4 regions of the Alteromonas sp. AWJ4_197 genome follow, and region 1 is predicted to be linked to each of the others. Evidence: predicted binding sites of a transcription regulator. Region 1 holds the regulator's gene; each other region holds the start of a gene.
The links. Region 1 encodes LexA, which represses DNA repair genes until DNA is damaged. Its sites were predicted from a motif close to TACTGTATNNNNATACAGTA; they were not measured.
Positions count from the first base shown of each region.

Region 2: uvrD (DNA helicase II) is a predicted target of LexA. The motif match lies at 1,506-1,525, and genes of this name have one in related genera.
Region 3: recN (DNA repair protein RecN) is a predicted target of LexA. The motif match lies at 1,514-1,533, and genes of this name have one in related genera.
Region 4: ACXAGC_RS07040 (S24 family peptidase) is a predicted target of LexA. The motif match lies at 1,551-1,570, and genes of this name have one in related genera.

Region 1 is NZ_JBSWWW010000001.1:627,580-630,770, forward strand. It holds gene ACXAGC_RS02750 (serine hydrolase domain-containing protein) at 99-1,238, shown strand; gene lexA (transcriptional repressor LexA) at 1,340-1,966, opposite strand; gene ACXAGC_RS02760 (type 1 glutamine amidotransferase domain-containing protein) at 2,224-2,901, opposite strand; gene ACXAGC_RS02765 (aldehyde dehydrogenase family protein) at 2,943-3,191, opposite strand, start outside.
Region 2 is NZ_JBSWWW010000003.1:119,468-122,658, forward strand. It holds gene ACXAGC_RS07145 (helix-turn-helix transcriptional regulator) at 144-1,271, opposite strand; gene uvrD (DNA helicase II) at 1,578-3,191, shown strand, end outside.
Region 3 is NZ_JBSWWW010000007.1:54,451-57,641, forward strand. It holds gene recN (DNA repair protein RecN) at 1-1,505, opposite strand, end outside; gene ACXAGC_RS16205 (endonuclease/exonuclease/phosphatase family protein) at 1,767-2,537, opposite strand; gene ACXAGC_RS16210 (restriction endonuclease) at 2,676-3,191, opposite strand, start outside.
Region 4 is NZ_JBSWWW010000003.1:99,692-102,882, forward strand. It holds gene ACXAGC_RS07035 (Y-family DNA polymerase) at 1-1,122, opposite strand, end outside; gene ACXAGC_RS07040 (S24 family peptidase) at 1,110-1,526, opposite strand; gene ACXAGC_RS07045 (YebG family protein) at 1,627-1,920, shown strand; gene ACXAGC_RS07050 (methyl-accepting chemotaxis protein) at 1,928-3,191, opposite strand, start outside.

The sequences.
Region 1 (3,191 bases):
ACCGTCCAGATGCCCGGCCCGCGCGAGCGGGCTTTTTTATTGGTAGCGGCCTGTTAACTGCGGTAGTCTGATTGTTTTTATTGTCAGGGATTGCTTCTATGTTGCGCCGCGCTGTTTTCTCCTCTTTTCTGTTATTTTTAACACCCTCTGTTTTTGCCAAAGCTCTTCCTTCCGGCGCTATTAACGCTCTGTTTGAAGAAGCGGTAAGTCATGACACAGTGCCGGGTATAACCATGGCACTGGGCAACGATAAGGGCATGCTGATGGCTAAAGGCTACGGTTTTGCCGACGTGGAAAACCATGTACCGATGACGACAGATCACAAGGTGCGTATCGGCAGTGTCTCTAAACTCATCGCTACGGCCGGATTAATGCGTCTTGCGGAAGCGGGCAACATTGATCTGGATAAACCGGTAACTGAATACGTCAGCGCATGGCCTGCTGATAAACCGGTCATTACTCTGCGCCAGCTTACCTCACATACAGCAGGCATCAGGCACTACAAAGAAGGTGCCAATGAATTCCTTCTGAATGAAAGTTATCCGGATATCGACAGTGCACTGGCGATGTTTAAAGATGATCCACTGCTGTTTGCACCCGGCACAGATCACCGTTATTCAACGTTTGCCTGGACACTGGTCAGTGCCGCAATGGAAGGGGCTGACGCGTCCCGGGATTTCCGCGCCATCATAAACGAAGAAGTGTTCGCGCCGCTGAAACTGGACAACACGGTATTTGACGACCAGTACACCATCATCGATCACCGGGCGAGACCTTACACCGTACACGAAGGTGAGCTGATTAATGCGCCACAAACGGATCACAGCTATAAATGGGCCGGCGGCGGTTTTATTTCTACGCCGTCAGATATTGTCCGGTTTGCTGTAGCCCATGTGGCAAGCGATTACCTGAAACCAGAGACTACCCGCGCCATGTTTACTCCTGCCAGGCTTAACAATGGTGAAACCGTGGGCTTCGGCATAGGCTGGAAAACCGGTTTTGGCGATTACAAAAAACGTAAAGCGTATAAAGATAACGTGAGCGCGCTGGCTTTGATGGACGATATTCCTGATGCAGTGATGCACTCAGGTGGCAGTATGGGCGGCATTACAATGACCATTCTTTGCCGTGAACATAAAACAGCGGTTACTGTAGTAAAAAATGTCAGTGGTGAAGACAATGCTGATGTTTTTCTGCTGGCGCTCAAGACACTGCACTTTGCACATACCAGCCAATAGTAAAGAAAAAGGGCGATGATGGTTTATATCATCGCCCTTCCAATTTTTAGCGCTGTGGCCAGCGCACACAATAGTTATTGCACCGCGCTTAGCGAAAGGACTTACATCCAGTCAGCATTGCGGATTACACCTACAGCCAGACCTTCAATGTTGAATGGTTCAGCAGCAAGATCCACCTTTATGGTATCGAATTCTTCATTTTCTGCATGCAGCCAAACTTCGCGGCCGCGTTTTTCCAGACGTTTTACCGTGACATCCTCATCAACCCTGGCAACAACTACCTGCCCATTGTGCACGTCAGTAGTTCGGTGAACGGCAAGTAGATCACCATCCAGAATACCGATATCTTTCATACTCATACCGTTTACACGTAACAGGAAATCCGCACGGGGGTGGAACAGATCAGGGTCGACCTTGTAATGCATTTCCACATGTTCCTGCGCCAGAATAGGTTCACCTGCCGCAACACGGCCGATTAACGGTAAGCCTGCGTCTTCATCGTTTTCTGCTTCCAGCGGAATATTCAGCTTTATACCCCGTGAGGTACCCGCCAGAATTTCGATTACACCTTTACGGGCCAGCGCCTTTAAATGCTCTTCTGCTGCATTAGCTGATTTAAACCCTAATTGCTTCGCAATTTCCGCACGGGTGGGCGGCATGCCGGTTTCCAGCATGGTGGTTTTGATCAGTTCGAGAACTTCCGTTTGTCTTGGAGTAAGTGGACGCATAAACAGCCCTGTTTTTCTATACAGTTCCTGTGAGTATATACAGTTGCGCTGGTTTGACAAGGGCTGCCGGCGAAATTATTACGCTTATTCAGGGGGCGCAGTTAACAGCGCCTGGTTTTCATTGCAACGATATGCATTAGTTGTACATTGTAATACGCTGTTTTAGTTCTCCTTGGGAATAAAAAGGTATCTTCTTATCAAGAAATTTTAGCCAGGGGCCTCCTAATCAGAACGCCACCGGCTAAATTTGAGGGAAATTATGCAAGTTGTTTAATCAAGGCTTGCGCGACAGCTTCGGAGCTGGCTGGATTTTGGCCTGTAATCAATCGGCCATCTTCAACTACGTGAGGCTCCCAGTCCGCACCTTTTTCATAGTAACCGCCAAGACGAATGAATTCATCTTCTATCAAGAATGGCACCACATCAGTCAACTCCACCCCCGCTTCTTCTCCGTTAGTAAAGCCAGTAACTTTACGACCTTTGATAAGCGGCTCGCCGTTATCAGTTTTTACATGACGCAGGACCCCAGGGGCATGACACACAAAACTGATTGGCTTGCCTGCCCGCTCAAACGCTTCGATCAGTGAAACAGACTGTTCTGACTCAGCAAGATCCCACAGGGGGCCATGGCCGCCCGGATAAAACACCGCATCAAAATCTGTGTGTGACACGTTTTCAAGTTTGACAGTGTTCGCCAGTACTTGCTGCGCCTGTTGGTCTTGCTTAAATCGCTCAGTCGCAGGGGTTTGAAAATCAGGCAAATCACTTTTCGGATCCAGAGGTGGTTGTCCCCCCAGAGGTGAAGCCAACACCAGCTCAGCACCAGCATCTGTAAAGGTGTAGTAAGGCGCTGCAAACTCCTCCAACCAAAAGCCTGTTTTTTCACCGGTGTTACCCAGCTCATTATGCGATGTAAGTACCATTAAGATTTTCATATAAACCTCTCTATCTTTTAACAATATGGATGAATCAATGATTAAAAAAAAGCGTCTACGGCTGCTTGTTTGTCTGCATACGGTGCTCGCAATCGAAGATTTGATACACCCGCTTCGCTTTGTACTACCACCGCCCTGGCATGAGAGAACTGGCGGAAGCCATGAATACCATGGTAAGCCCCCATACCTGACGCGCCCACACCACCAAAAGGCAGCTCATCAATAGATACATGGGTCATGACGTCGTTGATGACCAGCGCTCCGGAAGTCGTTTGTTGTGCAAATACTTG
Region 2 (3,191 bases), on a different contig from region 1:
GCTCCGGAGTCGAAGATATGCATTTCATACGTACTTTACAGCAGATGGTGCAAACCAGTGTCCGAAAACACCATGCAAGGCGATAGCGGTTACTCCTCTTACGACAAGCACCACGACAACAGATTTAAGAACAGGCAGACAGATTAAGCGAACTTCGGTGCGGTACCGGAAAACATGGCCAGCTTATCAATAAGGTTTTCTTCATTTTTAACGCCCATGGCTTTTATCAGACGTTGTACCTGAATATCCACCTCACCGGTAGTCAGTCCCGCAGCCGCTGCAATATCACGGTAGGAAGCGCACTTATACAACATGCGCGCAATCAATACTTCCCGCTTGTTAAGCGCGTAGCAAGACTGAATGTTCTGCCAGTCCGGTTTTCCTCTGGATACAATATTTACAACGGCTAACGGCTCACGCCGCTCCTCTTCTGCCTGAGAGGCAAGCCGGTGAATATGGAAGATTTCAATCACGTCCACGTTATCATCAACAACGTGCACCACTTCGTCCTTCTCAGCGCCTGATAGGCAAGCTTGAACTTTGTCGCAAAAACGGGTGTGCTGATGTGGCATGGCAAAAACAAGGCGTTTTTTGTTAAGCGCAACGGCTTTACCTGAATTCAGGTATTGCTCTGCCTGACTGTTACAGGCCTGCACCCTTAACTGGCTGTCACACACCACAAATGCCGTTTTAATGTGTTCGTAAACGCCCTGCGCCAGTTGTCTTTGCTGACGAAATATTTCTTCATCACGGAAGAAACGGGCTGCGCGGACAAAGTGCGGCACTAAACGTTTGAAAGCAACTTCTTCGTATTTTGAAAAATCGTCATCCTGCTCCGGACGGCATACACCTAGATATGCTTCGTAGCGTTCGTCCCGCAACACCAGTGCTGCCAGTGTTTTTTCTGCATCCAGCGGGGTCAGTACTTTCCCTGCAATAGAGGTAAAATGTTCTGAACTTCGAAATGCTGGTGAACAGGTATCAAAGATATCCCCCTCATGGAGCCGGAAGAAAAAAGGTTTCAGGGCGGAAAGTGAAGATAAATCCACTTCAGGTGGAAAAGACGGGCAACCCTCACCGGCGGTCTTCATACGCCAGGCAACTTCTCTGTCGTTGATCACATCGCGAAGTACGAGAAATGTTTTGTTGGCCAGAAACACTTTATTGCACTGCGCCAGCACCCTGCCCCATTTACGGGTGAGTGCTGCGTCATAAATTTCGATAATCAGTTTATCGAAATCAATGGTTTCGTTATCTACGTTGTAATCCATGACTATCCCGTCATTTAAGGCGCAAAAAGGGCAAGGTTTCCTACCCTCCGCGCATAGCCATTTTATTTACGCTACGCACCCGACACCTTGAATACTATTTCCTGTGTGAATAGCACTGTACAGGTAAACTCTAACAAAGTGTATATTTTCCACACACTTAGCCTTTAGTCTAATTTTGAGACTTCTTTTTAACATCAGTCACATGGCACGGTAGAATAATGATTCCCTTTGCCTTACTGTATAAATTCACAGCCTGCTCTGGCATAATCTGCCGGTCTGAAATTAATTACGCTGGTGATCTGCCCGATGGATGTATCTTTACTTCTCGACGACCTAAATGACAAACAACGCGAAGCCGTTGCTGCCCCTCAGTCGAACATGCTGGTGCTTGCAGGCGCCGGTAGTGGCAAAACACGGGTACTGGTTCACCGCATCGCCTGGCTGATGGAAGTAGAGAACATCGCGCCATTTTCAATTCTGGCGGTAACCTTCACGAATAAAGCAGCCAAGGAAATGCGCGGCCGGATTGAACATCTGATGAAGCGCAGCATGCACACCATGTGGATGGGTACCTTCCACGGCCTGGCGCATCGTCTACTCAGAGCACATCACGCCGAAGCCGGCTTGCCGGAAAATTTCCAAATTCTGGATTCTGACGACCAGTACCGGCTGATCCGCCGTATTCTGAAAGCGCTGAATCTGGATGAGAAACACTGGCCGCCAAGACAGGTACAGTGGTACATCAATGGCAATAAAGATGAAGGCTTAAGACCCCAGCACATCGATACCCATAACGATCATACCCAGCAGAAGATGCGCGATATTTATGCGGCCTACCAGGAGTCCTGTGACCGCTCCGGACTGGTTGATTTTGCCGAACTGCTTTTGCGGGCGCATGAGTTGTGGGCCCGTAATCCGGAGATTCTGGCTCACTATCAAAAACGTTTCCGTGCGGTACTGGTCGACGAATTCCAGGACACCAATAACATTCAGTATGCCTGGCTTCGCATGCTGTGCAGCACCGGCGAAAACACCATCATGATCGTGGGCGACGACGATCAGTCAATTTATGGCTGGCGGGGTGCAAATGTCGATAATATACATAGGTTTCTGAAGGACTTCCCGAAGCCGGAAACCATCCGTCTTGAACAGAATTACCGCTCCACCAGCACAATTCTGAAAGCCGCAAACGCGGTGATCGACAACAACACCGGCCGGCTCGGCAAAGAGCTCTGGACTGACGGTGCTGACGGTGAACTGGTATCTGTATATGCCGGTTTCAACGAACTGGATGAAGCCCGCTTTATTGTGTCGCAAATTAAGAGCTGGCTGCAGCAGGGTAATGCCCTCAGTGAAAGTGCCATTCTATACCGCAATAATGCTCAGTCCCGTGTACTGGAAGAAGCGCTGTTGCATGAAGGACTGGCTTACCGGATTTACGGTGGTCTGCGATTCTTCGAACGCCAGGAAATTAAAGACGCGCTGGGTTATCTGCGCATGGTTAATCACCCTCATGATGACGCTGCCTATGAGCGGGTAGTTAATACACCCAGCCGCGGCATGGGTGAGAAAACGCTGTCAGCTATCCGTGAGACGGCCAGAACGCACAACTGCTCGTTGTGGCAGGCCAGTAATTTGTTACTTACCGACGGTTCCCTGAAAGGACGTGCAGCTAACGCCTTGCAGAGTTTTATTGTACTGATAACCGATCTTGAACAGGCAATGGCAGATTTACCACTGGAAGAACAGGCCGACAAAGCTATCAAACATTCCGGCTTATATGCCATGTATCAGGCTGAAAAAGGTGAAAAAGCACAGGCACGCCTGGAAAACCTTGAGGAACTGGTCACAGCCTGTAAGCAGTTTATCGTGCCGGAAGAAGCCGATGAAATGACGCCGCTGAGTGCATTTCTGGCTCAT
Region 3 (3,191 bases), on a different contig from region 1:
GCCTGTGCAGCAACCTGAGGTAAGTGCGTAACACACATAACCTGACTCACTTTACCCAGCCGGCGTAACAAACCACCCACAATGGCGGCGGTCGGGCCGCTGATCCCTGTATCGACCTCATCAAAAATCATGGTCGGTGTTGCGTGTTTGTCACTGGTCAGTACCTGAATGGCAAGCCCGATACGCGACAGCTCACCGCCCGACACCACTTTTTCCAGTTTATCTGCCGGTTGGCCGGGGTTTGTGGACACCAGGAAAGTCACATCATCCAGACCTGACGCTACAGGCGTTTTGTCTTCCTGATAATCGACAGCAATATCGATAACCGCATGAGGCATATTCATCTGACGGATTTGCCCCTGAATCGCTTCTGCCAGCTTAACCGAAGCAACCTGCCTTGATGCCGAAAGTGCCTCACAGGCCTGACGGTAAGCATCTTTTGCTTCAACGACCTCATGCTGTAAATCTTCCAGACGATTCTCATCCTGCTCCAGACCGGCAAATTCTGCCGCCAGTGCCTGATGATGCCCGAACAGTTCTTCAGGCATCACAGTATGCTTACGTGCCAGTTCCATGGCTTTGCTGTAACGGGATTCCACCTGTTGCAGCCGCAGAGGATCTATTTCAAGATCATCGCAATAGCTGCGTAATTCTCTGGCCGCTTCTTCTACCTGAATAGAGGCATCGTTCAGCAAGGCAATAATCGGCGTCAGGGCACTGTCGTGTTCTTCCAGCTCAGACAGACGGTCAAGACCATTTTGGATAATGGATAACGCATTACCCTCATCATTCTCATACAGGTTATAAAAACTCGTTTGCGCCTGTTCCAGCAATGTCTGGCCGTTACTCAACCTGCGGTGCTCAATTTCCAGTTCGGTAAATTCGCCGTCTTCAATAGCAAACTCATCCAGTTCCTGTACCTGGTAGGCCAGCAGTTGCTGACGGTCAGCACGCTGTTGTGCCTGTGTTTCCAGATTTTTCAGTTCCGACTGTTTCTGCTTCCACAAGCGGTAGTTATCTGACACGGCGCTCAGCAAGGCAGGATGCGCGGCATACTGATCCACCAGCTTTCGCTGGTAATCGTCTTTCAAGAGCTGAAGGTGCGTGTTCTGGCCATGGATAGCAATGAGGTACTGGCCGAATTGTTTCAGCTGTTGCAGCGATACCGGTGTGCCGTTAATGAACGCTTTCGATCTGCCTTCGCGGGAAATGACACGGCGTACAAAACAGCTGTCGTTATCTTCATCCAGCAATTCCTGCTCATCCAGCCAGGCCAGTGCAGCTTTATGGCCTTTCAGATTAAAATGGGCAACGATTTCAGCTTTAGGCGCGTCTTTACGCACCGCGCCGGCATCGGCCCGCTCACCCAGACAAAGGCTGAGTGCATCAATGGCAATAGACTTACCCGCACCGGTTTCACCGGTGATGGCCGTCATACCCGACTCAAGATTGACAGACAATTGCTTAACAACAGCGAAATTTTTGATCGACAGATTAACCAGCATGTGTTCACCGCAGTATGTTTATACAGTATGTGTAAATATATACAGTATTTGGGCTGTGTAAAGTGAAGTTTTTAAGGCGGGATGAAAATGTTGTTATCTACGGCCGTGTTTGAGGAGTTCTTGGCAGGTAGTTTGGTTTGGAGAAGGTTTTAAGTGATGCCTTTTACAGAAGTATCTGATTTTGTCGATGTTCGCTTAGAGCGAAAAGCGGACATCAGATGCGAATACGATTTTCGTCCGCAAAAGACAATTAACAGACCTTCAGGTTGAAGATTTTAGACTTTCCGCGACCTCTATACTAAGAGGCATATGATCGCTGACTCTAATCCAGTCGGTGCGCTTGCCAAGAAATAATTTTGACTTGTGAATAATATCTTTAGAAACAAATGCATAATCGATGTGGTATGGTTTTTCTTCTCTTCGATGTAAGTAGAATGTTGGTGAGCTCTCTTTACCTTGCTCCTCTTTAAATTGTTCGTGATATAGACTCGAAATCCCCATTTCTTTTAACTCAGCTATGACGTCGCTATGACTCCACCAACGATCTCCCTTATCCCAGACCGCATTACTATTAAAATCTCCGATAATAATCGTTTTCTCATTCTCTAAATCATTCCTGTGAATTTGAAGATACTTCCAGAATTGCCCCATATAACCAAATATCTGGGAATCATTGCCTTTTGTCCAAACGGCTAGGACTGTCATTTCATCATTGATGATAAAAGGCAGAAATAAGTTCAAGTCTGATGTTGACCAAGTAAGAGAAGAGCTTTTAGTCTGTAAACCCTCAATCTTAAACTGTCCATTCCAGTTCAATGCTTTAATCAAGTTTCCATTTTTTGGAAATATACCAATACCCTTACTCTTATAGGTTCCGACCCAAAGGTATTCACCAGCCCATTCACGATATTGTTTCGTTGATTGTGCCGGATCTTCGCATTCTTGTACGATCACTATATCTGCATTAAGAGCGTCGACCTCGTTGGTCTTTCTCCTTAAAGCACCATTGCAGTTCCATGTAACGATCTTCATTGTTGATTGCCATTCATAATTCATTACCAGCAATTCATAGTAACGCTAGTCACGACTGAAAAATGTTCTATATTTTACGTGACTTGGGAGCATACTCACGTACTCGAAAACCTGTTTCATTTCCTATTTGCTTATACACTAATTATCAAAAAAGTCCTCATCGACTCGCTTCAGATGTAATGTTTCCACATCTCTGCACCCCACATTGAATCTCAGCATGAGTTTCGAGAGCTGTTGTCCATTAATTAAAACGATACGGCTTCCAAGGTCTCTTGCGGTTTGCACGGCCGACTGAGTGAAATCGGAAGTAGTTATAAATAGCCCTTTGTTTGCCTTTTTTAGGTTGAGTGCTCCAAAGAAATCTCGAATATCACCCGCTCCAACGTTATTTCCTTCAGCGTATCTTTTCGCCTGAATATAAATTTGGTCAACGCCGAGAGGGTCTTGATTGATAACGCCATCAACTCCATTGTCCCCTGTTCTTCCTAGTGCATGAGCGGCACCTTCTTCGTTTCCTCCATATCCCATTTCGACAAGCAAGTCGACAAGCAGCGTTTCAAAGAAGATGGGAGAAACAGCTCGTACTCTAGTGAGAAGATCTGTTGATAGTGAATCGTTAATTTTTTCATAAGCGCGTCTCAAGACCTCATCGGG
Region 4 (3,191 bases), on a different contig from region 1:
GGCGTCCATGCATGCCATCAGCTTTGTATTCCCTTCACTTTGTGCGAACAAATCCGGCTGTTTTACATCTTCATCCTGAATTTCAATTGCTCCCACGCCGCACTTATGAAACAACACGCCTTCTTTATATAAAGAATCAGCTGCATTACCGGCGGCTTCTGACAGCATTCGCGTATCCGCCGTGGCAATGGCAAAACGGTGCTGTACAGCTTTATGATAATGTCCGCTGGCGGCAAAGGGGTTCGCATGGGCAAAAAGGGTAAGGGTTTTCACGGTACAATTTTGCTTCCTGAGCTTTTCAGCTACCCGCTCAGCATGCCAGCAAAGTGCCTGCCGTAAACTCTGATGGTCCATAACTGGGTGGCCAAAAGCGCGGGTAGCATAGATTTGCTGTTTTTTAGGACGATGACTTTCCCATTCAATGCAGGTAACGCCGTTAAGCTCCCGCACGGTACGTTCAATCTCTACAGAGAATTGCTTACGGATACTTTTAGGCGCTGCGCAGGCAAGCTCCCACGCAGAGCGCACACCACTGTTTTCCAGCTTTTCCGCGATACGCCGGCCAATCCCCCACACATCTTGCGGCGACATTTCCTGTAAGGTGCGCTGGATCTGTGTCTTTTCAGCAAGCACCGCAATGCCGGATTTATCTCCCAGTCTTTTACCCGCATGGCTGGCTACCTTCGCCAGCGTCGGCGTAAGCCCGAAACCCACTCCTACAGGCAGACGTAACTGCTGCCAGACAGCACGCCTGATAGTTTCACCGTAGGCGTTCCATCCTTCCGGCGGTTGCCAGTTATCAAAATACAAAAAGCACTCGTCGATAGAGTACACATGCTGGTGAGGCGCAAAACCGCCAACAATATTCATCATCTGGTTGGACAAATAGTCATACAGTTCATAATTAGACGACCTGATCACTGCCCCTTTTTGTTCCAGCAGTTTCTGTACCTTGTAGTACGGGCCGAATTTCTTTACGCCGAGGGCTTTCGCCTTGTCGCACAATGCACAAATGCAGCCATCGTTATTTGTCAGTACCACCACGGGTTTGTCACGGATAGCGGGGTCAAACACCTTTTCGGCGGACGCATAAAAGCCGTTGGCATCGACTAACGCAAACATTGTCTTAACTGCCTGGTATAGCGATGCATTCTGACAGAACGGATAACAATGCCTTCTTCTTCGAAGGTATCTCCCTCCCCCAACACGTAAGGTTGCTGGTGTTTGCCGGGCGATACCAGAACCATGGCTTTGCGATCGAATAGCTTACACACAAACACACCATTCAAATTAGCCACCACCACATCCAGCGAAGTGGGTGCAGCAGCGCGGTCGACAATGAGTAAATCGCCATCGAATATGCCCACGCCGGTCATCGACTCTCCCTGTGCCTGTCCAATAAATGTAGCAGTGGGATGGTCTATAAGCAGCTCGTCGAGATCAAGCCCGAGCTGTCGGTATTCGGCTGCCGGGGACTCGAAGCCGGTGATACCAGCCTGTGCAATAACCGGAATAATTCTCAACATAGTACAAAAAACAGTTGCCTCAGATACTGTTTATTTATACAGTAATTATGAATCAGGTTAAAATTAAATTTCATTTTACGTTCGACATCGGAGAACCATCATGGCTATTACAGTGCAATATGTTGTTTCGCATAAAGGGGTAGAAAAGTTGGTCACTACAGACAAGAAGGAAGCTGATCAGTATGACAAAATGCTGGATGCGGCAGATAATCTGGCTGCTTACATCGGTGCGAAAGGTATCAAGCTGGAAGACGACGTGATTGAGAATCTGTCTGTCATGCTGGCAAAGAATAAAGATGCCGTAGGCAAATTGCTCAAAGGCGCTTCTGCTGATGACGTCCTCGACGCCGAATCAGCAGAAGTGGTAAAGCTACAGGCAAACAGTAAAAACTAAAAGCGGGTTACACTACATTCCGCTTATTGGTAAAGCGGGTGATAACCGAGTGTACTTCGTTAACGGTTTTACGCAGACGCTGGCTGGCATCTAATGATGATTCTGATGCCCGCTGGGTATCTTTGGCACCATCGGCAATTTCTACGACTTGCTGATTGATGTGTTCTGCCACAGAACTTTGCTGCTCTACAGCGGAGGCCATTTCGAAGGTTTGATCTGCAATAACACTCACGGCCTGATTAATGTCTGCCAGTGTTTTGCGGGTATCTTCAACAATGGCCGTGCCCTGCTCGGCTGATGCCATACCGTCATTGGATACTCTGACAGCACGTTCTGACCGCTCAGCCAGAACATGGATAATATTATGAATTTTATCTGTGGACTCTCTGGTTTTTGATGCCAGTGACCGTACTTCATCAGCAACTACAGCGAAGCCTCGTCCCTGCTCGCCGGCGCGGGCTGCTTCAATGGCGGCGTTCAGTGCCAGCAGGTTTGTCTGTTCAGCAATGGTCGATATTAAACTGGCAGCTTCACCAATATCATTCGTGGACTGCGCCAGTTCCTGCACGGTGACCGAAATAGAACTGACCGCTTCTTTAAGCGCCATGATGGCAGATAACGCCTCATCCGCTTTCTGATTACCGGCTTCCACATTTTTAGAAGCAGAACGGGCGCTGTCGGCATTCATGTCAACCCGCTCTGATACACTTTGAATAGCCTGCGACATCTCGTTAACGGCTGAAGCAATGTTTTGCGTTGCCTCGTTTTGCTGCACGACAGCCGTACTGGTGATTTCGGCCTGTTGATGGGTGGTGTTGGCAATCGTATCCAACCCCCCGGCGGCATCCTGAATGCGGGCAAGAGCTGTGCGGCTGCGCGCAAGTTCGCATCCCAAAACCAGTTTGGCACGTGACCGGTTACCGAAGTCTGCAAAATAGGTTTGCGATACCACCGGATTCGAATAGCTGTCAGGAGAAATATCAATAAGCGCCTGCCAGTCACCTTTAATTTTAGAGGCCATCCAGAAACTGCACACCGCAAAACCTGCGGCAGCGATACCGGCCGGCAGCACACCTGCCGTGGCGAATAAAGCCGCCACGGTAATAAGACCCATCACGATAAATGGCAGGTAATTTTTCATGTAGTGAACGGCCAGTTCACCGGTTGACGTACTGGACTTACCTTCACGTAGCCGCTCGTAACAGTATTCTGCACGGGCAATTTCGTCCGGCAAGGCCGGCACACGTACTGATTCATAGCCCGTGATCTGA